Regions from separate parts of the Pseudomonas nanhaiensis genome, predicted to be linked through region 3. Evidence: predicted binding sites of a transcription regulator. Region 3 holds the regulator's gene; each other region holds the start of a gene.

Region 1 (9,839 bases), 1.2 Mb from region 3:
TGTCATGATGGTCGCCGGGTTCGAATTGACCAGGATGACACGGAAACCCTCTTCCTTGAGCGCTTTGCAGGCCTGAGCTCCGGAATAGTCGAACTCGCATGCCTGGCCAATGACGATAGGGCCGGCACCGAGGATCAGAATGCTTTGAATGTCTGTACGTTTTGGCATAGTCGTCTTGGAATCCTTGGTGGCTCAGCGGCGCTTGGCCATGGCGTCGATGAAACGATCGAACAGCGGGGCGACATCGTGCGGACCCGGGCTGGCTTCAGGATGACCCTGGAAGCTGAACGCAGGCTTGTCGATCAGCTCGATGCCCTGGAGGGTGCCATCGAATAGCGACTTGTGCGTTGCCCGCACGTTCGAAGGCAGGGTCGCCTCCTCCACCGCGAAGCCGTGGTTCTGACTGGTGATCATCACCTGTCCGGTTTTCATGTCCTGTACCGGATGGTTGGCACCATGGTGCCCGCTGGGCATCTTCACCGTACGTGCGCCTGCAGCCAGAGCGAGGAGCTGGTGGCCCAGGCAGATGCCGAAGATCGGCTTGTCGGTTTCCAGCAGCTCGCGAATGGCGCGGATCGCGTAGTCGCATGGCTCCGGATCGCCAGGACCGTTGGCGAGCAGAACGCCATCCGGGTTGAGTTCGAGCGCTTCACTGGCAGTCGACTGCGCCGGCAGGACGGTCACCCGGCAGCCGCGCGCGACGAGCATGCGCAGGATGTTGTACTTGATGCCGTAGTCGAAGGTCACCACGTGGTAGGGCAGATTCTCGGCGGCAATCTCATCGTGGCGATTGGTCTCGAGACACCAGACACTGGAACGCCACTCGTAGCGATCCTTGACGCTGACCTCCTTCGCCAGATCCATTCCCTTGAGCCCGGGGAACTCGCGGGCCAATTGCAAGGCGCGTTCTTCGGTGGCGTCTTCACCCGCAAGAATGCAGCCATTCTGCGCACCCTTCTCGCGCAGAATGCGCGTCAGCCGACGGGTATCAATACCGGCGATGGCGACCGTGCCATTGGCCTTGAGGTACTCCGACAGCGTCTGCTGCTTGCGCCAGTTACTGGCAACGAGCGGCAGATCACGAATGACCAGACCGGCTGCCCAGACCTTCCATGACTCGGCATCGTCTTCGGTGGTACCGGTGTTGCCGATGTGCGGATAGGTCAGCGTTACGATCTGACGAGCGTAGGAAGGATCGGTCAGGATCTCCTGATAACCGGTCATGGCCGTATTGAAGACGACCTCACCGACGGTGTGACCGTCGGCGCCGATGGCCTCGCCGCGGAAGATGCTACCGTCGGCGAGGGCGAGAATGGCTGGCTTGGACAAGAAAACCTCCGAAAGGCTGACACGCTTGGCTAAACGCGGGCTGCACAAAAGCGGGAATGAGGTGCTTGAGACACTTCATCCCGCTTCAAGGCATTGTCAAATGCGCTGGTGGAAAGATTAGCGCGGTAGTCTACCGGCTAGACCCGTAAATATCCACTGTGAGTCGCGCGGAAATCCGATAGAAGACCGCAGTTTGAGCGCTTGGTCGTATTTCAAAGTGTGCAGGAACTGTGATAAAACCGACATTGAAAAGGATTGCAGCTGCGGCGCGGTCGACTTTCCGCAGTGGCAGAACAACAACAACAATGTAGTTAGGGACATCACCATGAGAATGCACTTGAACCGCTTCCTCGTGCTCGCATTGCTGTGCATGGCGGCACCCTTCGCCCAGGCAGACCTGCAGCGGCTTCAGAACCTCCACGAATTTCGCAGCGAAGGCTATGTCGCGGCGACCTACATGCTGATCGACAACAACCTCTTTGAACGGGTACGCGAACCCGGCAATCGGGAAGCTTACAACAGCGCGCTGGCCAGCATGAACACGCTGCTGCGCCAGGCTGGCAGCCCGATGGAGCTGGAATATGCCTACGACGAGTTCGTCAGGCTGATCCGCCAGCTGGAAGGCATGACGGGCGAAGAGGCCCATTACAGCCTTGCGACAGTGAACCAGATCATGCAGGCCCACGGACGGATGGACAAGATCGCCGCTCAGCTCTACCTGGAGCTGTCGACCGAGGCCCCGGAAAAGCTCCTGGCGCTTCACCAGCAGAGCCTTGAAACCCATCAGATCCTGCTGCTGTATCAAAACAACATGTTCAGCTCGGTAGGCGTGTATTTCGTTGAGACAGGCGATGGCGTCTTCGCCGCAATGAACGACCGCATCGTCAGCCGCTCGGCACAGCTGCGTAGCCTGTTCCCCGATCTGGGCGGCACCTTCAACCAGCTGGACAAGCAATACAGCTTCATCCAGCCACGACTGCTGAACTATGCATCGGACTGGGTTCCGACCATCGCCGCCTTCTATCTGCTGCGCAACACCGAGACGCTCGACAACCTGGCCCGCGAGCAGGTTCTCGGCGCCAGCTGATCGCCCACAAAAAAGCCGGCGACGCGAAGAGCGCGTCGCCGGCTTTTTTACATCCCGCTTCTATCTCAGCGCCAATACATCCTGCATGTCGTAGAGCCCGCGCTCACGGTCTGCCAACCACAATGCCGAACGGACCGCGCCGCGCGCGAAGGTCATCCGGCTGGATGCCTTGTGAGTGATCTCTACCCGCTCACCCTCAGTAGCGAAAAGCACCGTGTGGTCACCCACCACGTCTCCAGCGCGAACCGTCGCAAAACCGATGGTCTGACGATCGCGCGCACCCGTCTGGCCTTCGCGCCCATAGACCGCAACCTGATTCAGATCACGCCCCAGCGCATCGGCGACCACTTCGCCCATGCGCAGCGCGGTACCGGACGGCGCGTCGACCTTGTGTCGATGATGCGCTTCAATAACTTCGATATCAGCATCATCGCCCATTACCCGAGCGGCCATGTCGAGCAACTTGAGGCACAGATTCACACCGATGCTGAAGTTCGGCGCAAACACGATGGGAATGTCTCGAGCCGCCTCGGCAATGAGCTGCTTCTGCGCCTCGGTGAATCCGGTTGTTCCGATGACCAGAGCCTTCCCGGCCTCGCGGCAGACGGCCAGATTGACCAGTGTGGTAGTCGGATGAGTGAAGTCGATGAGCACGTCGAACTGCTCGACGGCATCCTCGACACTGTCGGTGACAGGGATGCCCAGGCGACCGACGCCGGCGAGCTCCCCTGCATCAGCCCCCAGCAGGGAGCTTTCCGGGCGCTCGATGGCAGCGGCCAACACCGCGCCCTCGGCCTGACTGACGGCTTCGATCAGCGTCTTGCCCATGCGTCCGGCTGCACCGATTACGGCGATCCTTCTCATGTCTGCCCCGGTCAAAATTTCATGTCCTCGAAGAAGTTCTTCACCCCTTCGAACCAGCTCTTGGCCCGGGGCGACTGGTTGCTGCCTTCCACTTCGAGCGTCTCGCGCAACTCTTCAAGCAGCTCGCGCTGACGCTTGGTCAGGTTAACCGGCGTCTCGACAACCACACGGCAGAGCAAGTCCCCGGCGGAGCCACCGCGCACCGGCGTGACCCCTTTTCCACGAAGCCGGAACAGCTTCCCGGTCTGGGCGCCCTCCGGAATCTTCAGCTTAACCCGGCCATCGAGGGTCGGCACCTCCAGCTCGCCTCCCAGCGCAGCATCGGCGAAACTGATCGGCACTTCACAGTAAAGGTTCTTGCCATCGCGCTGGAATATCTTGTGCTCGCGCACCGACACCACGACATAAAGATCACCGGAGGGTCCGCCATTCACCCCGGCTTCGCCTTCGCCAGCCAGGCGAATGCGGTCGCCGGTATCAACGCCCGCCGGCACTTTCACCGACAACGTCTTCTGTTCTTCTACACGACCATGACCATGACAGTCATTGCACGGGTCGGCAATCATCTTGCCCGTGCCGTGACATCGAGGACAGGTCTGCTGTACGGAGAAAAACCCCTGCTGCATGCGCACCTGACCATGACCACCGCACGTGGTGCAGGTGACCGGCGCAGTACCCTTCTTTGCGCCACTGCCGTCGCAGGTCTTGCACGACACCAGGGTAGGCACCCGGATGGTGACCGAGGTGCCACGGACAGCTTCTTCCAGATCGAGCTCGAGCGTATACCGCAGATCGCTGCCGCGCTGGACACTCGAACGCCCGCGCCCACCCCCGGCGCCGCCGAAGATGTCGCCGAATACATCGCCGAAGATGTCCGAGAAATTCGCCCCGCCGAAACCGCCTGCACCACCCGCCCCCATGTTCGGATCGACGCCAGCATGCCCGTACTGATCATAGGCAGCCCGCTTGTTCGGGTCGGTCAGCACTTCGTAGGCCTCGTTGGCCTCCTTGAACTTGTCTTCCGCTTCCTTATCGTCCGGATTGCGGTCCGGATGAAATTTCATCGCCAGGCGCCGGTAGGCTTTCTTCAGCTCGGCATCGCTTGCGCCGCGCTCCACGCCCAGCACTTCATAATAATCACGCTTGGCCATCGTCTCGATTTCCTTCGCTTTTGGGGGCTCGGGGCACAAACGACGACGCGGGATTAGCTCCCGCGTCGCCTGCAGTCAACTGCCGCCGCCCACTCCCAAGGACTTACTTCTTGTTGTCCTTGACCTCTTCGAACTCGGCGTCGACCACATCATCAGCGCCGTCCTGACCAGCGTCGCCACCAGCCTCTGCGCCCTGGGCGGCCTGCGCCTGCTCGGCATACATCTTCTGCACGAGCGGACCGGATGCCTCGGACAGTGCGTTGATCTTCGCTTCGATCTCAGCCTTGTCATCGCCCTTGATCGCCTGCTCGAGGTCCGCCAGAGCGGATTCGATCGCGCTCTTCTCTGCGTCGGTTGCCTTGTCGCCCGCTTCCTTGAGCGTCTTGCGCGTGGCGTGCACCAGCTGGTCGCCCTGGTTGCGGGTGGTTACCAGCTCTTCGAAACGACGGTCTTCCTCCGCGTTCGCTTCGGCATCACGCACCATCTTCTCGATTTCATCGTCGGACAGACCAGAAGACGCCTTGATCACGATCGACTGCTGCTTGCCGGTCGCCTTGTCCTTGGCCGATACGTTGAGGATACCGTTGGCATCGATATCGAAGCTCACTTCGATCTGCGGCACGCCGCGCGGCGCCGGCGGAATGTCGGCCAGATCGAAACGGCCCAGCGACTTGTTCTGCCCGGCCTGCTTGCGCTCGCCCTGCAGCACGTGAATGGTCACTGCAGTCTGGTTATCGTCGGCCGTGGAGAACACCTGAGACTTCTTGGTCGGGATAGTGGTGTTCTTCTCGATCAGCGTGGTCATCACACCGCCCATGGTTTCGATACCCAGCGACAGCGGCGTCACATCCAGAAGCAGCACATCCTTCACGTCACCGGCCAGCACCGCGCCCTGAATGGCAGCACCCACGGCAACGGCTTCGTCCGGATTAACGTCCTTGCGTGGCTCCTTGCCGAAAAACTCGGCGACGGTGCGCTGCACCAGCGGCATACGCGTCTGCCCACCGACCAGAATGACCTCATCGATCTCGGATACGTCGAGACCTGCATCCTTCATCGCTACACGGCACGGCTCAATACTGCGCTTCACCAGCTCCTCTACCAGAGACTCCAGCTTGGCGCGGGTCACCTTGACGTTCAGGTGTTTCGGACCGGAGGCATCTGCGGTGATGTACGGCAGGTTCACATCGGTCTGGTTGCTCGAAGACAACTCGATCTTGGCCTTCTCGGCCGCTTCCTTCAGACGCTGCAATGCTAGCGGATCGTTATGCAGGTCGACGCCATTTTCCTTTTTGAACTCATCCGCCAGATAGTCGATCAGGCGCATGTCAAAGTCTTCCCCGCCGAGGAAGGTATCGCCGTTGGTGGCCAGTACTTCGAACTGATGCTCTCCATCGACCTCGGCAATCTCGATCACCGACACGTCGAAGGTACCGCCGCCAAGGTCATACACGACGATGGTCGAGTCGCCACGCGACTTGTCCATGCCATAGGCCAGGGCGGCCGCCGTCGGCTCGTTGATGATGCGCTTGACGTCGAGACCAGCGATACGCCCGGCATCCTTGGTCGCCTGACGCTGGCTGTCGTTGAAATACGCCGGGACAGTGATGACCGCTTCGGTGACTGGCTCGCCAAGGTAATCTTCAGCGGTTTTCTTCATCTTCTTCAGCACTTCCGCAGAGACCTGCGGCGGCGCCATCTTCTCGCCCTTGACTTCAACCCAGGCGTCACCGTTGTCAGCCTTGATGATCTTGTAAGGCACGAGCTTGATGTCCTTCTGGACGACATCTTCCTCGAACCGGCGACCGATCAGACGCTTGACCGCGTTGAGGGTGTTCTGCGGATTGGTCACCGACTGACGCTTGGCCGACTGGCCGACCAGCGTCTCGCCGTCTTTGGTGTAAGCGACGATGGACGGAGTAGTGCGAGCGCCTTCAGCGTTCTCGATCACCTTTGCCGTGCCGTTTTCCATGATAGCGACGCAGGAGTTGGTAGTCCCCAGGTCAATACCGATAATCTTGCCCATCTATATATCTCCGAATCTGCTGGCCGCGCACGTCGGCGACCAAGTTAACTGTCGATGAACCCTAGATTGGGTCGACCGGATCGATTTCAAGCCTTCTCGTCGATCGAAGGCGATTCCGGTCGGTCGCTGGCGGGCGTGCTGACCACGACCATCGCCGGACGCAGCAGGCGGCCACTGAGCGTATAACCCTTCTGGAACACGCGAATGACGGTATTCGGCTCGACGTTGTCGCGCTCTTCCATAGCCATTGCCTGATGCAACTCAGGATCGAAGGGCTCGCCATGGGGGTCGACGGCAACGATCTGGAATCGCGCCAGCGTGTCGGTGAACATTTTCAGCGTCAGCTCCATGCCTTCGCGCATCGGCTTGATCGCCGGGTCATTGGCATCGGACAACTCCATGCCGCGCTCAAGGCTGTCGAGCAGCGGCAACAGCTCGGTGGCGAAGCGCTCCAGGCCGAACTTGTGCGCCTTTTCGATTTCCTGCTCCGCTCGGCGGCGCGCATTCTGTACGTCTGCTGCAGCGCGCAGAGCCTGATCCTGCGCGGTCGCCAGTTGTTCTTCCAGCGCGGACACGCGAGCGGCCAGGTCATCGGCAGGAGTATTGTTCTGTTCCGGGTTGAGTACCGGCTCCTGATCGTTCAGCTCCTGTTTCTGTTCGTCCGCCATGCAAATCTCCTGTCAAATCGAGTAAAGGCTTTTAACACCACGTCGGGTTCAGCCCGAAGGCTGCAGTGCTCCTGTATATGGGGTCGTTCCGTGCAGCTTCAAGGGCTGACCGAGCCGATCGGGAGCACTTGAACTGCTCGAACCGAGTACTGTATAAATAACCAGACCAACGTCATCGAGGGCCTGTCATGCTTGTGCATCTCGCGGTAAACAATTATGCGATTGTCGACCACCTCGAACTCGAGCTGGGCGGCGGCATGACGGCGGTGACCGGAGAAACCGGCGCCGGGAAATCCATCATGCTGGACGCTCTCGCCCTTACGCTGGGCGATCGCGCAGACAGCGGCGCAGTGCGCCCCGGTGCTGACAAGGCCGACCTTCTGGCCACCTTCGACATTTCCGATATCCCCGAGGCGCGCCAGTGGCTGGAGGAGCGCGACCTGTCCAGTGATGACCAGGTGATCCTGCGTCGCGTGGTTACCGCTGAAGGTCGTTCGCGGGGCTACATCAATGGCAGCCCCTGCCCGCAACAGGATCTTAAGGCGCTGGGTGAAATGCTGATCGACATCCATAGTCAGCATGAACATCAATCGCTGCTCAAGCCCGATACGCAGCGGCGGATGCTCGACGCGTTCGCTGGTGCGGGCGAACTGGCCCGCCAGGTGCAGCTCGCGGCGCAACGCTGCCGCCAGACTGAGCAGGCGCTGCACCAGGCCAGCCAGGAAGGAGAGGAATTTACCTCCAGAGTACAGCTGCTGACGTACCAGCTTGAAGAACTGGATAACCTGAGCCTGCAAGACGGCGAGCTCGAACAGCTGGAAGACGACCAGCGCCAGCTGGCCAATGCCGAGCACATAACCCACTCCTGCCAGCAGGTCATCAACCTCTGCAGCGAAAACGACAGCGGTAGCGTACTGCAGGCGCTCACCGCAAGCCTGCAGCGACTCGGCAACCTGAACACGCACAACCGCAATCTGGATGAGGCCAACAGCCTGCTGGCCAGCGCGCAGATTCAGGTCGAAGAAGCCGTCGGAGAACTCACCCGCTACCTGGACCATTTTGAAGCGGACCCCGAGCGGCAGCAGCAGATCGAGGAGCGTCTCGGCGTCATATACGATCTGGCCCGCAAGCACCGCATCAATCCTGATGAGCTGCCGGCGCTTCAGCAACGGCTGATCGACGAACTGGAAAACCTGCAACAGCAGGGTGCAGACGCAGAAAAGCTCGCAGAAGAACTGGAAGCCTATCAAAAGCACTACCGCGAGCTCGCAGCACAATTGTCGGAACAGCGCCAGAAAGCCGCAGTCCGGCTGGCTGCAGCGGTCACCGGAGAGGTTCAACAGCTGGGCATGCCCGGCGGAGCGGTAAGCGTGCAGCTCACCTCGAACAAACCTGAAAGCTACGCGCCCACCGGCTTGGAGACGGTGGAGTTTCTGGTCAGCGCCAACCCCGGGCAGCCAGCCAAGCCGCTTGCCAAGGTGGCTTCAGGCGGCGAACTGTCGCGTATCAGCCTGGGGATTCAGGTGGTCACTGCTCAGACATCTCGCGTACCGACCTTGGTATTCGACGAGGTGGACGTGGGTATAGGCGGGCCGACTGCAGAGATCGTGGGCCGATTATTGCGCCAGCTGGGGGCGCGTGGACAGGTGTTGACCGTCACGCACCTGCCGCAGGTTGCAGCGCAGGGGCACCAGCATCTGTTCGTGCGCAAGGAGCAAAGCAAGACTTCGACGCGCACCCGGATCGATCAGCTGGATGAAGCCGGTCGGGTCCAGGAAGTAGCCAGGATGCTCGGCGGTATAGACCTGACGGAGGAGTCGCTTGCTCACGCGCGCAAGCTGATATCCGCAACCTGATGGCAGCCCGCGCCGCGTCATGGGCGATACGGCGCGCACTATTTCAAATCGTGTGGTGAACCAGTGAGCCAGCACGCCGGCGAGACGTGCCCTGGTGTTCGAGGGCTCAGCTTTTGCGTTTGACGTAAAGCACGAGGTTGTGGTCGACGAGCTCGTAGCCGTGCTCCTTGACGATTTCACGCTGACGTCGTTCGATCTCGGGATCGAAAAACTCGATCACCTCGCCGCTGTCCAGACACACCATGTGGTCATGATGGTCGCCGTCTGCCAGCTCGAACACCGCATGGCCGCCATCAAAATTATGCCGCACCACCAGGCCTGCGGACTCGAACTGGGTAAGAACCCGGTACACGGTCGCCAGTCCAACATCTTCGCCTGCTTCCATCAGCGCCTTGTAGACGTCTTCGGCGCTCATGTGACGGTCTTCGGAACTGTCCAGCATCTGCAGGATCTTGACGCGTGGTAACGTCACCTTCAGACCGGCCTTTCTAAGTTCTTGATTCTCTACCATTGCTAGTTTCTCGTTCAGCGCTTCGCAGGGCTGGATCTGTCGGGTATGATTCAGGGCCATTCAGCCAATTCACGATAGTGGATGTTACCACGCGATGCCAAACAGTCTGAACCGAATCCTCTGTATCCTCCTGTGTCTCGCCACCGCCACGCTGGCTGGCTGCGGCTTTCCCGGCGTCTACAGGATTGATGTTCAGCAGGGCAATGTCGTTACCCAGGACATGGTCGACCAGCTACGCCCGGGAATGACCACCCGACAGGTCCGCTTCATCATGGGTACCCCGCTGATTCAGGATACATTCGCTCCCGACCGCTGGGATTATCTGTATAGCCTGCGTGCCGGTCATG
Region 2 (9,839 bases), 780 kb from region 3:
CAAACACTGGCACTTATGGAAACCCGTTCACCGCTTGCCATGGCTGTCACGCTCGAGCTGTTGCGGCGCGGCAGGCAGCTGCATCTCGAAGGCTGTTTTGCACTTGAGCTGTATCTGGACCGGCAATGGTTCGAGCACGGTGACATCGCCGAGGGGGTTCGCGCATTGCTGGTCGACAAGGACAGGCAACCGCGCTGGAGAGTGCCCAGCATCGACCTGCTGGAGCCGGGTATGGTTGCCGATTTCTTCGAAGGGTTCGCCCCCTAGCGAAAGTCCCGGCTGCGCACATCCAGCCCAATCAGCATGGGCGTCAGATCGACCAGACGCCCGGCGATCAGGTGGGTGACGCCCTCCTTCGTTTCCAGTCGACCATGAATCTCGAGCAGACGTGAACCGATCAGCTCCTTGCGCTGGCGCTCCCCCAGATCAGCCCAGACGATGACGTTGACCATACCGAACTCATCTTCCAGCGTGACGAAGATGACGCCCGTGGCGGTGCCCGGGCGCTGTCGGCCAATCGCCAGACCGGCAACCCGGATATAGCGCCCATGTTCGATGTCGGACAGTTCGCGCGAACTTCGGCAGCGCCTTGCCGCGAGTTGCGGACGCAACAGTGCGAGAGGATGAGGACCCAGCGTCGTGCCCACGGTCGCGTAGTCAGCCTGCATATCTTCCGCCACGCTGGGTACCGGCAGTGCGACAGCCGCTTCGGTCGGCGAATCGATGCCCTCGAACAGTGCCAGCTGCGGCTCGATACCGGCCGTGGCCCAGCGGGCCTGATGCCGATGCCCGGCCAACCCGCGCAGAGCATCGGCGTCGGCAAGCAATTCCCGGCTACGTGCGTCGAGCCCCGCCCGCCGATCCAGGTCTGCGACGCTCTGGTATGGGCCATCCTGGCGCGCACTTTCGATACTACGACCAGCCTCCTCGCGCAGCCCCCTTATCATCCGCAGCCCCATGCGCAAGGCAGGTTGCTCGCCCTGCCCGGGCTCCAGCGAGCAGTCCCAGTCGCTGTATCGCACATCGACCGCCAATGTCTCGAGGTTGTGCCGGCGCAAATCCTGAAGAATCTGGTCAGGACTGTAGAAGCCCATTGGCCAGCTGTTTATGAGGGCGCAGGCGAAGGCCACCGGTTCATGACACTTGAGCCAGCAACTGGCATAGGTCAGCAGGGCGAAGCTTGCCGCGTGTGACTCAGGGAAGCCGTAACTGCCGAACCCACGTATCTGTTCGAAGATCTTTTCTGCAAACTCCAGCGTGTAGCCGTTTCTGAGCATGCCTTCGGTCAACCGCAGCTTGTGCGGCTCCAACCCGCCGTGGCGCTTCCAGGCGGCCATCGAGCGACGCAGCTGATCAGCCTCCCCTGGCGTGTAATCGGCAGCCACGATTGCCAACGCCATCACCTGCTCCTGGAACAGTGGCACGCCCAGCGTTCGTTCGAACACGCGTTTCAGGGCGTCGGAGGGATAGCTGATTGGCTCTTCGCCATTTCGACGACGCAGATACGGATGCACCATGTCGCCCTGTATAGGCCCGGGCCGCACAATCGCGACCTGGATGACCAGATCGTAGAAGGTTCGCGGCTTCATCCGCGGAAGCATGGCCATCTGCGCTCGCGACTCGATCTGGAATACCCCAACGGTATCGGCCTTGCCAATCATGTCGAAGGTTGCCGAGTCCTTAGCGGGGATGGTCGCCAGCGTCAACTCGCGTCCTCGGTAATCGCGAACCAGATCGAACGTACGACGGATGGCGCTGAGCATGCCCAGGGCGAGAATATCCACCTTGAGCAGGCCGACCAGGTCCAGGTCATCCTTGTCCCACTGGATGATGGTGCGATCGGCCATTGCCGCATTTTCCACCGGCACCAGGGTTTCCAGTGGTTGTTCGGAAATCACGAATCCACCGGGATGTTGCGACAGGTGCCGGGGAAAGCCGACCAGCTCCCCTGCAAGCACCATGACCCGATGCAGGATAGGACTTTCCGGATCAAACCCGGCCTCGATCAAGCGCTCCGGTGAAGGCAAACGGTCGGTCCATTTACCTGCACACTTGGCCAGGGCGTTGATCTGATCAGGTGGCAGGCCCAGTGCCTTGCCCACATCGCGCAGCGCACCGGCAGCGTGATAACTGCTGACCACCGCCGTCAGTGCAGCGCGTTGTCGACCGTAGCGGCGGAAGATGTACTGAATGACCTCTTCACGGCGGTCATGCTCGAAGTCGACGTCGATATCCGGCGGCTCGTTACGTTCCTTGGACAGAAAGCGCTCGAACAACAGGCTCGAACGTGACGGGTCGATCTCGGTGATGCCCAGTGCGTAGCACACAGCGGAATTGGCCGCGGAACCGCGACCCTGACACAGAATCGCCTGCTCGCGGGCGTAGCGCACGATGTCATGCACGGTGAGAAAGTAGCTTTCATAACCCATCTCGGCGATCAGGCTCAGCTCCTTCTCGATCTGTTCCCGAGCCTGTTCGGTGATCCCCTCTGACCAGCGCCAGCGCGCACCCTGCTCAGTCAGCTCACGCAGCCAGCTACTGGGGCTGTGGCCAACCGGGACCAGCTCATGCGGATACTGATACTTGAGCTGGCCAAGATCGAACTGGCAGCGCTTGGCAATGCGCAGGGTTTCTGCGAGCAGCTCCGGGGGATAGATGCCCGAGAGTCTGTCGATGCTGCGTAGATGTCGTTCACCATTGGCATACAGCCGGTAGCCGGCTTCGGCCACTGTGCAGTGATGACGAATGGCGGTCATGGTGTCCTGCAGGGCACGGCGGCCGCGCGCGTGCATATGGACATCACCACTGGCGACAGCCGGCAGCCCCAGACGCTGCGCCAGCGTCTGCAAGCCACGCAAACGCTCGGCGTCATCCGCTCCACAATGCAATTCAATGGCGAGCCACAACCGGACACCGAACAGGTCCCTGAGCCATTCACCGGTCGCATCATCGTCCGGCGAATCGGGCAACCACAGGGCCATCAGACCCTTGCACGCACCGTCCAGGTCTTCGCGCAGCACCCGATACTCACCCTTGACCGTGCGCCGGCGAGCCAGGGTAATCAGGCGGCAGAGACTGTGGTAACCGTCGATGTTTTCCACCAGCAGGACCAGCCTGGGCCCGTGCTCGATACGCATTTCACTGCCGATGATCAGCGGCACGCCTGTTTCCTTTGACGCCTGCCAGGCGCGCACGATGCCGCTCAAAGTGCATTCATCGGTTATGCCCAGAGCGCGGTAACCGTGCTGAGCGGCGCGTTTGAACAGCTCCTCGGCACTCGATGCGCCACGCTGGAAGCTGAAATTCGACAGACAGTGCAATTCAGCGTAACCGCTCATGCGAACCACCCATGCAACATCAGTCGCCCCGGCTGGTCGACGCAGCTATAGGCCCAGGCCAACTGGCCGTCGCGGGTTTGTACCAGGTAATAGTCGCGGCGCACGTCGCACCCATCCCACCAGCCAGACTCGATACGCTCAGGTCCGGCCAGCACACGCGGAAGAAACTCGTGCAGGACGATGGGCTCGCGCAGCAGCCAGCCCGGTCGTGGCGGCAGCCCGGCCGATTTGCCGACATGTCCGACTGCGGCCATGCGCCATGCGGCTTCGGGTCGATAGTCAGCCAGGGCATGAACGCCCTGCACCGCCTCGTCACCCAGCCGCGCTCGCAACCGTTCACGCAGTTGTTCCCAGGGCACCGACTGCTGCGGACGCTCCTCGAACAGTTCGCGGTGCTCCGGAACAAAGGCCGGCAGGTCACGGGCCACCAGCCGCAACGCCTGAGTCGGGCCGGGAATCTGCAACTGTTCGAAGCGCCCTCGAGCCAATTCGAATAGCATGGACGGATCGCGCTCGGCGCCGAGCAGACCGACCGGCACATCACTATCGGGGCCTTCCCGGTGCTCCAGTGACAGGATGAAGCGTTGTACGCCGCTGTCCCGACCAGCCAGAAAGGCCGCCAGATCACCAGTCAAGCGGCGCAAGGGAAACAGCAATGCCTGATGGGACTCCACATCGAAATTGAGCTCGATGCGCTGGTCGAATTCATCCGGGGGCGCATAACAGCCGAGCACCAGGGCGCGATCACCCAGCAGGGTATCGATATGCTGAAGGACTTCTCGGGGAAAGCGTCGAGCCAGGCTGTCCCGCGGCAAGTCCAGCAATTGCCTGAAGCGTCGCAGCCCCATGCGCTCAAAAGCTGTTGCCGTGTCGCGATCGAATCCGCAGCGCGAGACCGGCATGCTGCCCAGGATCGCCCCGAGCGTCTGTCGATCCGCTACGGCGAGCCCGTCATGTACGTTGGTCAGAAAACGTGCAGCGGCCGGATTGGGCGCCACAACAATGCGGTGACGGAACCCCAGGCTGGTCAATTCTTCACGCAACCGCGCTTCGAAGCGCGGCCAGGGGCCAAACAGGCTGAAACTGGACTCGACCTCGAGTAGCAGCGCACGGGGATAATCCAGGCTTACATGCGAACTGAACCGGTAAGCCCAGGCGGCGAGAAAGCGGTGCCAATGGTCGATCTGCGCCACGTCGTATTCGGCGGTGCTGAAGCTGCGCGTCAGCGCATGCGCCGCGGTGAGCGTCTGCCCCGGTCGCAGACCCAGTTCACGGGCAGCTGCGTTGACTGCCTGCAGCACCCGGCGCTGTGCCGGGCCGGTAATCAGCGCCAGCGGGGCATCGGGATCCTCGCGGCCACGCAGCGCGGCGTCCATCGCCAATTGAGGCAGGAGAATACAGGCCCAGCGCATGGCATTACCGCCCCGCTACAAGCGAAATGGAGCGAGCCGGCGCCAGGCCACCCCGGCACTTGAGCACCCGTACCTGTCCTGGCCCATCGAAGACCAGACGCAGGGCTGCCGGAGAAGCATTCACCGCTTCGCCAACCGGACGGTAGGCAAAAGCCAGCGTCTGACCGGTTTCGGCGGCTACCTGCAATCGGCGCAATGAACGGTCATCGGCTCTTTCCGGCCAGCACACCACCGCTCCGCAACTGCCCGAGCGCAGACACTGTTCGGTGGCCCAGAGGGCCTCCCGAGCACTGCAGCGAATGATGTTCATCCAGCGCAGATCGATTCCGGCCACCTGCCAGGCCCAGGGGAATGGGATATGCGGCGGTGCTACCAGAACGATGCGCTCTCGGGCCTGCGTCAGCCGCGCCAGCGTAGGCCACAGCAGTTGAAGCTCACCGACACCTTCAGCGGGCAGCAGAATCTCGCTCAGCGCTGCCTCGGGCCAGCCTCCCGCCGGGAGCGCCTGATCGAGCACGGCATGACCGGTCGGCTGTACGCCGGCAGGTTCGGCCAGCGCCTGACCACGCCAGACGCGCCGTTCATCCAAAAGCGTTTCGAGTGCGACAACCGAGCCCATGATCAATGAACGCCGGGGTGCGCAGGAAACGGGATATCAATGAAAAGAAGCATACATACCGCCTTTATACTGTATATACATACAGCATATCATTCGGCAGGCGCGGGTCAATCGGTGACAGATGAGAGGAAGGCTAAAGAAGCAGGACTGCGGAGCGCCAATAAAAAACGGGTACCGGACAGCGGTCCGGTACCCGTCGATACAGCAGCGTAAACCCGGGTTATTCGAAAACGATCACGCCCCGGGCGTTCTTGCCGTCCAGCATGTCCTGGAACGCCTGGGGAGCGTCGTCGATGCTGTAGGTCTTGGTCACCAGCTCGTCAAGCTTGAGACGATTGGCCTTGTACAGATTGAGAATCTTTGGGAAATCGTACTGCGGCCGTGCCGAACCCAGCCAGCTACCCTTGATGGTGCGCTCGTCAGCCGGCAGCGAAAAGGTATTGAAGGAGGTCTTGTCCTGCATGTCTGCCACGCCGACGACAACGACCGTGCCGGCGCGGCCCAGTGCCTTGTAGGCCTGCTCGACGACCTTGCCGTTACCCACACATTCGAACGCGTAGTCGACACCACCACCGCTGAGCTTCTTGATCGCCTTGCTGACGTCTTCCACATCCTTGATGTTAATGGTGTGGGTGGCGCCGAACTCCTTGGCCATTTCCAGTTTCGACTCGTTGGTGTCCACGGCAATGACCATTTCGGCCCCGGCAGTGACGCAACCCTGGATCACGTTCAGACCCACACCGCCGATGCCGAACACCACGGCTCGCGAACCGGGCTCAAGCTGTGCAGTGTTGAACACCGAACCGACGCCGGTAATCACTGCGCAGCCAACCAGCGCTGCGCTGGACATGGGCACGCCTTCCTCGATCTTCACACAGTTGTCCACGTGCATGGTCGCGTATTCTGCCATTACGCCGCAGGCACCGAACACGTTGAGGTCTTCGCCATCCTTGCCGTGGGTGCGAACCGTGCCATCGGGCAGAGTAACCAGAGACTTGCGAGCATTTTCACAGAGGACCGGGCGGCCGCGAACACAGTTACGGCATTTGCCGCACATGGTGATGAAGGTACTGACGACGTAGTCGCCTTCCTTCAACTCGGTCACGCCCTCGCCGACTTCCACCACCACACCGGCGGCTTCATGGCCCAGAACCAGCGGCGGTGGGTACTGAATCTTGCCGGTCGTTGCCGAATGATCGCTGTGGCACACACCACATGCAGCGACCTTGATGGTGACTTCACCCCGCTTGGGCCCATCGACGGTGATGGTCTCTACCTGAACGGGCTGACCCCATTCACGGCAAACCACGGCTTTTGCCTGACGGCTCATGCTTTTCTCCTCTTTTGTTAGCTCGCTAGCCGATCGGTTGAAACCAGCGTCTCAGCGATCGCCTGATGAAGACGATGATAACTCAGGTCGCGCCGCGGTATGGTACTTCAAATTGTCTCTCTACTGGCGCGATCGGCTTTTTTGCACGAACCAGGCAGTGAATGGCGGTATGACGAAGCGCAGGTAGCGACGGCTAGCTCAGCGCAGCAGACTGGCCAGCCAGTCGAGATCTTCTGGCCGCGTCACTTTGATGTTGTCGGCTCGCCCCTCAATCAATCTTGGGGCATGACCCGCCCATTCGATGGCCGACGCTTCGTCGGTAATCGCGATACCAGCGGCAAGCCCCCGTTTCAGCGCGTCGTGTAGCATCCCAAGGCGGAACATCTGCGGCGTGTAGGCCTGCCAGAACAGACTGCGGTCCGGGGTGGCCGTTACCCGGCCATCCGGCCCGGCCTTTTTCAGCGTATCGCGGACCGGAACCGCCAGGAGACCGCCAACCGGGTCGTCTACCAGGGACGCCAGTAGCCGCGACAGATCGGCACGAGCCAGGTTGGGTCGCGCCGCGTCGTGCACCAGTACCCAATCTTCAGGTGCGGCGCCCAGCGTCGACAGCCGCTCAAGGCCGGCGAGCACCGAGTCGGCTCGCTCGGCACCGCCGGCAGCACGCTGGATGCGCGTGTCCGCCGCGCAAGCCAGGGTCGGCCAGTAACCGTCCGTTGCCGACAGGCTGACGACCAGGCCGCGCAGGCCTGGGTGATCAAGAAAACAGTCGAGGGTGTGTTCGATCAGGGTGCGACCACCCAGGGGGAGATACTGCTTGGGCCGATCGGCGTTCATCCGCGCGCCGACACCGGCGGCGGGGATCACGACCCAGAATGAAGGCGACGCCGTCATTCGTTGCTGAGCTGGAACAGGGTTTCGCCTTCGCGCACCATGCCGAGTTCGCGGCGGGCACGTTCTTCGATGGTTTCCAGGCCCTGCTTGAGCTCCAGCACTTCTGCAGTGAGCACCTGATTACGCTCGAGCAGCTGCTCGTTTTCCTGCTGCTGTTCAGCGATCTGCTGCTTGAGCTGAGCGACATGGGCGAAGCTGCCCTCGCCTACCCATAGGCGGTATTGCAGGCCAGCCAGCAAAACCAGGGCGGCAATCCAGAGCCATTTCACAACGTCCAGCCTCCAGCGGGCAGCGATTCAGTGAGCAGATACTAATCGGCGCGCAAGCCAATTGCCACGTCCCAACGAAAAAGCGCGCCGACTGGCGGCGCGCCTTGTTGAACCGGAACGCAACTGTGGCTTAGCCGCGGAACTCGGCTCGCCCCTTGTACGGGGCTTGCCCGGCCAGTTGCTCTTCGATGCGCAGCAGCTGGTTGTACTTGGAAACGCGGTCGGAACGGCACAGCGAACCAGTCTTGATCTGACCGGCGGCGGTACCTACCGCCAGATCGGCGATGGTGCTGTCTTCGGTCTCACCGGAACGGTGCGAGATCACGGCAGTGTAGCCAGCCTTCTTGGCCATCTGGATGGCTTCGAGGGTCTCGGTCAGCGAGCCGATCTGGTTGAACTTGATCAGAATCGAGTTCCCGATGCTCTTGTCGATCCCTTCCTTGAGGATCTTGGTGTTGGTGACGAACAGATCGTCACCAACCAGCTGAACCTTCTCACCGATCTTGTCGGTGAGCACTTTCCAGCCGTTCCAGTCAGACTCATCCATGCCGTCTTCGATGGAGATGATCGGGTAGCGCTGCGTCAAACCAGCCAGGTAATCCGCGAAGCCGGCCGCGTCGAACACCTTGCCCTCACCGGCCAGGTCGTACTTGCCGTCCTTGTAGAACTCGCTGGATGCGCAGTCCAGCGCCAGGGTGACGTCGCCGCCCAGCGTGTAGCCAGCGTTGGCCACGGCTTCGGCGATGGCGCCCAGCGCATCCTCGTTGGACGAGAGGTTCGGCGCGAAGCCACCTTCATCGCCAACCGAGGTGCTCAGACCACGGGCCTTGAGGACCGCCTTGAGGTGATGGAAGATTTCAGCACCCATGCGCAGCGCATCGGCAAAGGTCTTGGCGCCAACCGGCTGGACCATGAACTCCTGGATATCCACATTGTTGTCAGCGTGTTCGCCACCGTTGATGATGTTCATCATCGGCACCGGCATGCTGTACTGGCCGGGCGTGCCATTCAGATCGGCAATGTGTGCATACAGCGGGATGCCCTTGGACTGGGCGGCGGCCTTGGCGGCAGCCAGCGACACGGCGAGAATGGCATTGGCGCCGAGCTTGGCCTTGTTCTCGGTACCGTCGAGTTCGATCATGGCGCGGTCGAGTGCGACCTGATCGGTCACATCCTTGCCCATCAGCAGCTCACGGATCGGACCGTTGATGTTGGCCACGGCCTTGAGTACACCCTTGCCCATATAGCGACTCTTGTCGCCATCGCGCAGCTCAAGCGCTTCACGCGAGCCAGTCGAGGCGCCGGACGGGGCGCAGGCGCTGCCGATAATATTGCCATCCAGAATCACATCCGCTTCGACGGTCGGGTTGCCGCGCGAATCGAGGACCTCACGTCCCTTGATGTCGATGATCTTTGCCATGATTATGCTATCTCCATATGAATCGTCCGAAAGTAGATCAGGTCCGACGCGACAAGTTCACGCGGTTTCGAGCGTCGGGAATCCCTTGACCAGATCATCCAGTTGCTTGAGCTGCGAGAGGAACGGTTCGAGCTTGTTCAGAGGCAGCGCACAGGGGCCATCGCATTTGGCGTTGTCCGGATCGGGATGCGCTTCAAGGAACAGGCCTGCCAGCCCCTGACTCATGCCTGCCTTGGCCAGATCAGTGACCTGAGCGCGACGGCCGCCGGCCGAGTCACTGCGCCCGCCGGGCATCTGCAAAGCGTGGGTCACATCGAAGAACACCGGATAGCCCATCTGCTTCATGATGCCGAAGCCGAGCATGTCGACCACCAGGTTGTTGTAGCCGAAGCTCGAACCCCGCTCACAAAGGATCAGTCGGTCGTTTCCGGCATCAACGCACTTGGTGAGGATGTGCTTCATTTCCTGGGGAGCGAGAAACTGGGCCTTCTTGATATTGATCGCGGCACCGGTTTTGGCCATGGCCACCACCAGATCAGTCTGGCGCGAGAGAAAGG
Region 3 (9,839 bases):
ATCCTGACCGCATGGCAGACAAGACCCGTACAGCGGTCGATGTCATGTATGACGCGGGTCGCCTCGGTCAGAAGACCGGCAAGGGCTTCTACTCCTACGAGATGGACAAGAAGGGCAAGCCGAAGAAGCAGGTGGATCCTGAAGCCTACGAACTGCTCAAGCCCATCGTTCAGGAGCAGCGCGATTTCACCGACGAGGAAATCGTCGAAATCATGATGGTTCCGCTGTGTCTGGAAACCGTTCGCTGCCTGGAAGACGGCATTGTCGAAGCAGCTGCCGACGCGGACATGGGCCTCATCTACGGTATCGGATTCCCTCCTTTCCGCGGTGGCGCACTGCGTTACATCGACACCATCGGAGTGGCCGAATTTGTAGCCATTGCCGACAAGTACGCCGAATTCGGCGCCATGTATCACCCGACGGAAAAGTTGCGTGAGATGGCGAAGAACGGTCAGAAATTCTTCGGCTAACCGCCCAGCGCACAGAGCGAGAGTAATCTATGAGCCTGAATCCAAGAGACGTCGTCATTGTCGATTACGGCCGCACCCCGATGGGTCGTTCCAAGGGCGGCATGTACCGTAATTTCCGTGCTGAAACCATGTCAGCCAACCTGATCGACGGACTGCTTGCACGCAATCCGAAAATTGACCCGGCAGAAGTCGAAGATGTGATCTGGGGTTGCGTTAACCAGACCCTCGAGCAGGGCTGGAACATCGCGCGGATGGCATCGCTGATGACCCGCATCCCTCACACCAGCTCCGCGCAGACCGTCAGCCGCCTGTGCGGCTCGTCGATGAGCGCATTGCACACTGCCGCTCAGGCGATCCAGACCGGTAACGGTGACGTGTTTGTCATCGGCGGTGTGGAGCACATGGGTCACGTGGGCATGATGCATGGCGTGGATCCGAACCCGGCGCTGTCGCTGTACGCTGCGAAGGCGTCCGGCATGATGGGCCTGACCGCTGAGATGCTCGGCAAGATGCACGGCATCAGCCGCGAAGCCCAGGACGAGTTCGGTGCCCGTTCGCACCGTCTGGCCCACCAGGCAACCGTCGAGGGCAAGTTCAAGAACGAGCTGATCCCGATGGAAGGCCATGACGAAAATGGCTTCCTGAAGGTCTTCGACTTCGACGAGACCATCCGCCCGGAAACCACGGTCGAAAGCCTGTCGCAGCTGCGTCCGGCATTCAATCCCAAGGGTGGCACGGTCACTGCCGGTACTTCCTCACAGATCACTGATGGCGCCTCGTGCATGATCGTGATGTCTGCCGAGCGCGCTCAGGCCCTGGGTCTGGAAATCAAGGGTGTGATCCGTTCGATGGCGGTTGCAGGTGTCGATCCGGCGATCATGGGCTATGGCCCTGTACCGTCTACTCAGAAGGCGCTCAAGCGTGCCGGCATGACGATGGCTGATGTGGACTATGTCGAACTCAACGAAGCCTTCGCTGCACAGGCGTTGCCGGTGTTGAAGGATCTGAAGGTGCTCGACAAGATGGAAGAGAAGGTCAACCTGCATGGCGGTGCAATTGCTCTGGGTCACCCCTTCGGTTGCTCCGGCGCACGCATCTGCGGCAGCTTGCTGAACGTCATGGAAGAGCAGGGTGGCACCATTGGTATCGCGACCATGTGTATCGGTCTCGGCCAGGGTATCACCACCGTATTCGAACGCGTCTAAGCGCGTCGAGCCGAAAAAACCGGGGCCAAGTGCCCCGGTTTTTTATTGAGGAGTTTTTATGGAAGTTCGTCCAGGGCGCTATCGCCACTATAAAGGAAAGGATTATCAGGTGGTCGGCGTTGCGCGACACTCCGAGACCGAGGAGCAACTGGTGGTCTACCGTACGCTGTACGGGGAGTACGACCTTTGGGTGCGTCCGCTTTCCATGTTCACAGAGCAGGTCACCATCGACGGCGAAGCATATCCACGCTTTACCTTTGTCGGCGAAGACGTGTAGGCTCTGGCGCTCCGGGCTGCTTGTCACTTCAAGGTGCAGCGCCGGCCATTATCAGCCCTCACGGGCGACCGGATTCGATAGAGCTAGGAATACATCTACTCATGGGAAAAGCACTGGTCATTGTGGAATCGCCGGCCAAGGCCAAGACGATCAACAAGTACCTGGGTAACGATTTCGTCGTAAAGTCGAGTATCGGGCATATCCGCGACCTGCCAACAAGTGGCAGCGGCAAATCGGACACCAAACCCAAGGGTGGGCGCAAGGCCGCCTCGGCTCCGGAAATGGACAAACAGACCAAGGCGCGCATGCAGCTGGTCAAGCGGATGGGTGTCGATCCGGAAAACGGATGGAAAGCCCATTACGAAATCCTGCCGGGCAAGGAAAAGGTCATTGATGAGCTGCGGCGCCTGGCCAAGGACGCCGATACCGTCTATCTCGCCACGGATTTGGACCGCGAGGGAGAAGCCATTGCCTGGCATCTGCGCGAGTCGATCGGTGGCGACGAAAGCCGCTACAAGCGCGTGGTGTTCAACGAGATCACCAAAAAGGCTATCCAGGAAGCTTTCTCCAAGCCTGGCGAGCTCGACATCAACCGTGTCAACGCCCAGCAGGCGCGTCGGTTCCTCGACCGGGTTGTGGGCTACATGGTCTCACCACTGCTCTGGCAAAAGATCGCCCGGGGTCTGTCGGCCGGTCGCGTCCAGTCGGTGGCGGTCAAGCTGATCGTCGATCGTGAGCGCGAGATTCGTGCGTTCATTCCGGAAGAGTTCTGGGAAGTACATGCGCTGCTGAATACCCCAAAGGGCGAGACGGCGCGCTTCGAGGTGGTGAAGGAATCAGGCGAGGCTTTCCGGCCGCTGAACAAGGCGCAGGCAGATGCCGCGCTGGCCAAGCTCGAAAACGCGAGCTACACCGTCACCAAGCGGGAAGACAAGCCCACCAGTACACGCCCGAACGCGCCTTTCATTACCTCGACCTTGCAGCAGGCGGCGAGTACTCGACTGGGCTTTTCTGTCAAGAAAACCATGATGATGGCCCAGCGGTTGTACGAGGCGGGTTACATCACCTATATGCGTACCGACTCGACCAATCTGTCGGCCGATGCCGTCGACATGGCGCGCAGCTATATAAAGAAGGCGTTCGGCGACAAATACTTGCCCGAGAAGCCGAACTCCTACAGCAGCAAGGAAGGTGCTCAGGAAGCGCACGAGGCGATCCGTCCGTCCGATGTGAAGCTCAAGTCCACTGATCTCAAGGGCATGGAACGTGACGCCGAAAGGCTGTACGAGTTGATCTGGCGGCAGTTCGTTGCCTGCCAGATGCCGCCTGCCAAATACCTGTCCACCAGTATCACCGCCGAAGCCGGTGCCTTTGAATTGCGTGTGAAGGGTCGCATTCTGCAGTTCGATGGCTATACCCGTGTGCTGCCGCCACAGGGCAAGGGTGGCGAAGACGAAGTGCTGCCCGAGGTGAACGTTGCAGATGCGCTGAAGCTCAATACGCTGGAGCCCAAGCAACACTTTACCAAGCCCCCGGCACGCTATTCCGAGGCAAGTCTGGTCAAGGAGCTGGAAAAGCGCGGCATTGGCCGTCCGTCCACCTACGCGTCGATCATCTCGACCATCCAGGACCGCGGCTATGTCGAGCTCAACAACCGTCGTTTCTACGCGGAGAAGATGGGCGACATCGTCACGGACCGGCTCAGCGAAAGCTTCCCCAACCTGATGGACTACAGCTTCACGGCGCGCATGGAAGAGTCGCTTGACGACGTGGCGCAGGGCGAGGTGATCTGGAAGAAGGTGCTCGACGATTTCTACGCCGACTTCAGCAGGAAGCTCGCTAACGCCGAGGCTGCCGACGGCGAGCGCGGTATGCGCGCCAACGTACCCACGCTGACCGACATCGCCTGCCAGGTATGTGGTCGGCCGATGATGATTCGCACTGCGTCCACTGGTGTATTCCTTGGTTGCTCCGGTTATGCGCTACCGCCGAAAGAGCGCTGCAAGGAGACCATCAACCTGGTGCCAGGCAACGAGGTGGCTGCGGACGACGAAGAGGGTGAGTCTCGCGTTCTGCGCGCCAAACACCGCTGCAAGCTGTGCGGCACTGCGATGGACAGCTACCTTGTCGATGAGCATCGCAAGCTGCATGTCTGCGGCAACAACCCTGACTGCGCAGGCTTCGAAATTGAACAGGGCCAGTTCAAGATCAAGGGCTACGACGGCCCGGTGATCGAGTGCGACAAGTGCGGCAGCGAAATGCAGCTTAAGACCGGCCGCTTTGGCAAGTACTTTGGCTGCACCAACGGCGAATGCAAGAACACCCGCAAGCTGTTGAAGAACGGGGAGGCTGCGCCGCCGAAGATGGATCCGGTGAAGATGCCGGAGCTGCGTTGCGACAAGGTCGACGATGTGTACGTCCTCCGCGACGGCGCGTCCGGCCTGTTCCTTGCGGCGAGCCAGTTCCCGAAAAACCGGGAAACGCGTGCTCCGCTGGTGCGTGAACTATTGCCCCATCGCGACGAGATCGACCCGAAGTACCACTTTCTGCTGGATGCCCCGACGCAGGACCCGGACAAGAATCCGACGGTTGTGCGTTACAGTCGCAAGACTAAGGAGCAATATGTCCAGAGCGAGCTCGAAGGCAAGCCGACTGGTTGGCGTGCCTTTCACGACGGCAAGCGCTGGAACGTCGACGACGCTCGGAGCAAAAGCAAGAAGTAGGCGAGGTCTGCATGGCAAACGAAGTCTATACCCGTACCAATCAGGCGCTGTACTTCGCCAGGAAGGCAGTGGCTTCCTGGCGTGAAGTCAGCCAGTCCGGCGCGCTGGATAGCGTTACCCAGAGTGCTTATCATCGCGAACACGCATTGCTTCATCTGTATCGCGGCGTGCTGGGGGTGATTCATGAAGTCGCCGATCGCTACCGGTGGCCACTGATGGACGCACGCAGTGTCGAAGCGGTGTTGCAGGGTGACGCTGCCGTTCGCTTTCCGGGCCCTGAGCTGGCGGAGCTGAGCGAACTGGCCACGGCCCAGGACAATTGGCTGAGTCGGCTGCTCAGCGGCTGGCAGCAGCTACAGGCTCCGCCGGTACCGCAGGACAGCAAGCCTGAAGCAGACAATCTGATCCTCGCCAGCAACGCGCTGACGAATGCCAGAGAGTGGTCTTTGAGTGACGCGGAAGAGGCGCTGGCGGCCCTCGCGGAACGCGTGAACCGCTATCGGGAAGGCATGGTCGAGTGGTAGCTGCGCTCCGGTAGGCGGGGACTCTGTGGTAAACTGCTGCCTTGCTACACAGAGGAACCGATATGCCTTCACCCTTTCTCGAGATCGTTGAGCTCGCCAATGGCAAGGTCGTCCTGCGACGTTCCGATGACGACGGGGAGCCGTTGGTCGTCATCGAGTTCTCGGCAGATGCCAAGGACTTTCTGAACGGCCATCACATTGATGTGGCCAAGGCGATGATCAGCGCCGGTATGCAACTGGCCGGACAGGTCGTGGAAGACGACGACTTCGTCCCGGAAGATCGCGTACTACATTGAATGCATCCCAGGCAGCCCTTCGGGCTGCCTGGGCCTGGTCAGGCAGCGCAGCTGGAATCCAACCGAACATTGAGGCTGCTGCAGTTGCCAGCAGCTGCGGCCCGGGTCAACATTGCGGACGCACGAGCGTCGCTGGCCAGCCAGCTCACCACGGTGTGACTTTTCCCTCCACTGAGTACCTTGCAGCATAGAGACAGGGCATCCATGCCCTGACGGCTGCGAATGATCAGAATGCGTCCGGAATCGAGGCCTGCAGACCGGAGCCAATGGAGGCTCACTTCGGAAGGTGGGTCGATCAGCGTAAGCCAGCCCGTGGCCGAGGAATGACTCAGTTCACGCAGTACGGGTGCCAACCACTGCAGGCACTGACGTGGCGGACCATTCAGTGCCATCTCGCTGTAGCCGCTTTCATGTAATGCGACAGCGGTACATTCCCTGCTTACCCGACGCGCCGGCGCTGACGTTCTTTCAGCGGAGATTACCGATGGCGCCATGCGCGCCCGTGAAGCCATCCAGGCGTTCTGAAACAGGCTCAACTGATCCAGTGTCTGCGAATTACGAGCATACTGCATGTTGTGCTCCTAGCGGCGAATGACGCCGACGCTCAAACCTTCGATGATGAGTTCCTGTTCCGACAGGTCGATTTCAATGGGGGCGAAGTCCGGGTTCTCGGCAATCAGCGAAACCTTTCGGCCCTGTTTGTGAAAGCGCTTGACCGTCACTTCGTCGCCGATGCGCGCCACGATGATCTGTCCGTTTCGCGCCTCGCTGGTGCGATGTACCGCGAGCAGGTCGCCATCGAGGATGCCGATATCCTTCATGCTCATTCCCTTGACCCGAAGCAGGTAGTCCGCCTTGGGTCTGAAGAATTCCGGATTGAGCCGGCAATGGTCTTCGATGTTTTCCAGCGCAAGGATCGGCGCGCCCGCAGCGACCTGTCCGATGATCGGAAGCTGGTCGTCGTTGGCCGCTTCGGTCTCGGGCAGACGAATACCGCGCGAGGCGCCGGGTATCATCTCTATCGCACCCTTGCGCGCCAGCGCCCGAAGGTGATCTTCGGCGGCATTGGGTGACTTGAAGCCGAGTTCCTTGGCAATATCCACTCGCGTAGGCGGATAGCCGTTGCTGTCCATGTACTCCTTGATGAAGGCCAGGATCTGTTGTTGCCGCGCCGTCAGTTTCTGCATGGAAGCGTACCTGTCTGTTTATACAGTAGCTGTGATTATATACAGTTCAGACCACTCGGCAAGTGCTTGTGACGGCTTCGCTGCGTTCGTCGTCGACACTGGAGAGCAACTGCAAACGAGGGCAGGTTGACGGGAAGTCGTTTGAAACGTATGTTTCAAACATCCGTTTTGCTCAGGAAGGCTTTTTATGGCCCAGTCAGATACTGTCGAGCGCATTCTCGACGCTGCCGAACAACTGTTTGCCGAGAAAGGCTTCGCTGAAACGTCCCTGCGACTCATCACCAGCAAGGCGGGGGTGAATCTGGCTGCGGTCAACTATCACTTCGGCTCGAAGAAAGCGCTCATTCAGGCGGTCTTCGTGCGCTTCCTCAACCCCTTCGTCAACAGTCTGGAGGCAGAGCTTGACCGCCAGCAGGCGGCCGGATCGACCGAGCCCGATATCGAGGAACTGCTCGAGATGCTCGTTCGTCAGGCGCTGCAGGTCAAACCTCGCAGTGGCAATGACCTGTCGATCTTCATGCGGTTGCTGGGTCTGGCTTTCAGCCAGAGCCAGGGGCATCTTCGCAAGTATCTCGGCGAAGTGTATGGCCGGGTTTTCCAGCGTTACATGAACCTGCTGTTGAAGGCAGCGCCGGCGATTCCTCCCAGCGAGCTTTTCTGGCGCGTTCATTTCATGCTCGGCAGCGCGGCGTTCACGATGTCCAGCATGAAGGCGCTACGGGCCATCGCCGAGTCAGAATTCGGCACGCACAACGGGGTCGATGAAGTGCTGCGCCTGATGGTGCCGTTTCTGGCGGCGGGCATGCGCGCCGAAGGTGGTCTGCATACGATCGCGGCCGCTGAAACGGGCGTGGCAGAAACCGCCTGACGCACTTAACTGCGGAGGCCTGATCCGTTATCGTGTGCACTTTCACCGGAGACGTGCATGCGACTCGACTGGATCCACATTTCGATCCCCCACCAACGCCTGACGGGCTTCGCCAATGGCGAGGCAGCTTGCGTTGTGGACGTGTCCACCGCTGTCAACGGCGTCGGTGAGCACGAGGGGAGTGGCTGCACGCCTCGCGGGCTTCACCGGGTCCGTGCCCGGATTGGCGAAGGTCTGCCGGTGCGTTCGGTGTTCATCGGGCGTCGTCCCACCGGTGAGGTCTGGAGCGAGGATCTGGTACGGCTGCATCCGCGTCGCGACTGGATTCTCACACGCATCCTCTGGCTCTGTGGCGAGCAGGTCGGTTTCAACCGCGGCGGCGCCGTGGATTCCCAGCGTCGCTTCATCTATCTGCATGGAACCGGTGACGACCAACCCATGGGGCAGCCGCTATCTCACGGCTGCATCCGGCTGCGCAACGACGACATGCTCGCGCTGTTCGAGCAGACCCCTGCGGGCTGCCCGGTTTATATAGACGAGACGCCGACCGATCCGGTGGACCGTCTGATCGAATTTACCTCGGAGACACAACCTTGATTCAGGGATCCCTGATGCTTGACGTGGCTGGTACCTGGCTAACGCCGGAAGACCGCCATCTGCTTCGCCAACCGCAGGTAGGCGGTATGATTCTGTTTGCACGCAATACCGAGTCTCCTGCACAAGTGCGCGAGCTGGTGCGAGCGATTCGCTCCGAGCGGCCGGACATGCTCATTGCCATCGATCAGGAGGGTGGCCGGGTGCAGCGGTTGCGTCGCGATGTCGTCCGGTTGCCGGCCTTGGGTCGTATCTGCTCCGAGGCGCCAGACAACGCCGAGGAGGTGGCCGAAGCAGCCGCCTGGCTGATGGCGACGGAAATGCTGGCTTGTGGTATCGATATCAGCTTCGCACCCGTGCTCGATCTGGATTACGGTCGCAGCGAGGTGATCGGCAATCGCTCGCTGAGCGGGGATGCCGACGAGCTCATTCGGCTGGGCAGGGCGTATATCGCCGGCCTGCACAGGGCGGGCATGGCCGCAACCGGCAAGCATTTTCCCGGGCACGGCTGGGCCGAGGCGGATTCGCACGTAGCGCTCCCGGTGGATGATCGCTCGGAAGAAGCGATTCGCGCCAGCGATCTGAAGCCTTTCGCCGCACTTGCCAGCGTGCTTGACGGGATCATGCCGGCGCATGTGATCTACCCCGCAATCGATAGCCTCCCCGCTGGATTCTCGATTGCCTGGCTGCAACGGATTCTTCGCGAGGAGCTCGGCTTTGACGGGGTCATCTTCAGCGATGATCTCACCATGGCGGGCGCGCATGCGGTAGGCGGCATGTCCGAGCGGGTTGACGCTGCAGTGCGCTCCGGCTGTGACATGTTGCTGGTTTGCAATGATCGTGGTGCGGCCGAGCAAGCGCTCGCGCATGCCCAGCGGATCGGCATACAGCCTGGAGCGCGCCTGCCCAGGATGCTGGCCCGTCGTAGTCCTGGAATTGACTACAAGCACGATCCCCAGTGGTCGCGCGCCATGACCTTGCTCAAGCACAACGGACTGATCGAAAGCCTGGCATGAACGACTTGATCGAAGCACTACCCACCGACGCCCTGCAGCTCGTGGGGGACGCCTGGATGTACCAGGTGTTTGCCATTATCTTCGCTTCCCTTGTGCTGGCATATGTGGGGAAGCTGATACTGGACCGTGTCGAGCGGCGCGCCCTTAGCAGCCGCTCAATCTGGGACGATGCGCTGGTGCTGGCGGCAAGACGCCCGCTCTGGGTGTTGATCTGGACGATGGGTCTGCTATGGGCGGGGCAGATTACCGCCGCGCAGATGGACGAGGATGTCGCTGGCGTTCTGGATTCGATGCAGCAGATCCTGTTGATCGTGCTGCTCGCCTGGTTCCTTCTTCGTCTTATGCTGCAGGTCGAAGAACGCCTGGTAGATCCGAACTATCGTACCAAGCCGCTCGATGAAACGACGGTCAGCGCGATAGGCAAGTTGCTGCGAATCTCGGTCATCCTTACGGCGGGTCTGGTGGTACTGCAGGCATTGGGCTACAGCGTATCGGGCGTGCTGGCGTTCGGCGGTATTGGGGGCATTGCGGTCGGCTTCGCGGCAAAGGATCTGTTGGCGAATTTCTTCGGCGGGTTGATGATCTACCTCGATCGTCCCTTTGCCGTAGGCGAGTGGGTGCGCTCACCCGACAAGGACATAGAAGGGACAGTCGAGCACATCGGCTGGCGATTGACCCG

What was found. Region 3 encodes LexA, which represses DNA repair genes until DNA is damaged. Its sites were predicted from a motif close to CTGTNTNNNNANACAG; they were not measured.
Region 1: the regulator LexA is predicted to act here: its motif matches at 7,275-7,290, upstream of recN (DNA repair protein RecN).
Region 2: the regulator LexA is predicted to act here: its motif matches at 5,439-5,454, upstream of imuA (translesion DNA synthesis-associated protein ImuA).

Annotation. Positions count from the first base shown of each region.
Region 1 is NZ_CP073751.1:3,186,516-3,196,354, forward strand. It holds gene carB (carbamoyl-phosphate synthase large subunit) at 1-168, opposite strand, end outside; gene carA (glutamine-hydrolyzing carbamoyl-phosphate synthase small subunit) at 193-1,329, opposite strand; gene KEM63_RS14610 (hypothetical protein) at 1,655-2,416, shown strand; gene dapB (4-hydroxy-tetrahydrodipicolinate reductase) at 2,477-3,280, opposite strand; gene dnaJ (molecular chaperone DnaJ) at 3,292-4,431, opposite strand; gene dnaK (molecular chaperone DnaK) at 4,535-6,457, opposite strand; gene grpE (nucleotide exchange factor GrpE) at 6,544-7,125, opposite strand; gene recN (DNA repair protein RecN) at 7,314-8,981, shown strand; gene fur (ferric iron uptake transcriptional regulator) at 9,088-9,492, opposite strand; partial or broken gene KEM63_RS14645 (outer membrane protein assembly factor BamE) at 9,587-9,839, shown strand, end outside.
Region 2 is NZ_CP073751.1:2,807,675-2,817,513, forward strand. It holds gene KEM63_RS12775 (enoyl-CoA hydratase/isomerase family protein) at 1-267, shown strand, start outside; gene KEM63_RS12780 (error-prone DNA polymerase) at 264-3,338, opposite strand; gene KEM63_RS12785 (Y-family DNA polymerase) at 3,335-4,750, opposite strand; gene imuA (translesion DNA synthesis-associated protein ImuA) at 4,755-5,369, opposite strand; gene KEM63_RS12795 (zinc-binding dehydrogenase) at 5,590-6,699, opposite strand; gene ispD (2-C-methyl-D-erythritol 4-phosphate cytidylyltransferase) at 6,898-7,593, opposite strand; gene ftsB (cell division protein FtsB) at 7,590-7,862, opposite strand; gene eno (phosphopyruvate hydratase) at 7,993-9,282, opposite strand; gene kdsA (3-deoxy-8-phosphooctulonate synthase) at 9,340-9,839, opposite strand, start outside.
Region 3 is NZ_CP073751.1:2,022,888-2,032,726, reverse strand. It holds gene fadB (fatty acid oxidation complex subunit alpha FadB) at 1-470, shown strand, start outside; gene fadA (acetyl-CoA C-acyltransferase FadA) at 500-1,675, shown strand; gene KEM63_RS09170 (DUF1653 domain-containing protein) at 1,734-1,952, shown strand; gene topA (type I DNA topoisomerase) at 2,054-4,675, shown strand; gene KEM63_RS09160 (DUF6586 family protein) at 4,687-5,199, shown strand; gene KEM63_RS09155 (hypothetical protein) at 5,262-5,495, shown strand; gene KEM63_RS09150 (SulA-like leucine-rich domain-containing protein) at 5,534-6,067, opposite strand; gene lexA (transcriptional repressor LexA) at 6,077-6,682, opposite strand; gene KEM63_RS09140 (TetR/AcrR family transcriptional regulator) at 6,870-7,550, shown strand; gene KEM63_RS09135 (L,D-transpeptidase) at 7,608-8,147, shown strand; gene nagZ (beta-N-acetylhexosaminidase) at 8,162-9,160, shown strand; gene KEM63_RS09125 (mechanosensitive ion channel family protein) at 9,157-9,839, shown strand, end outside.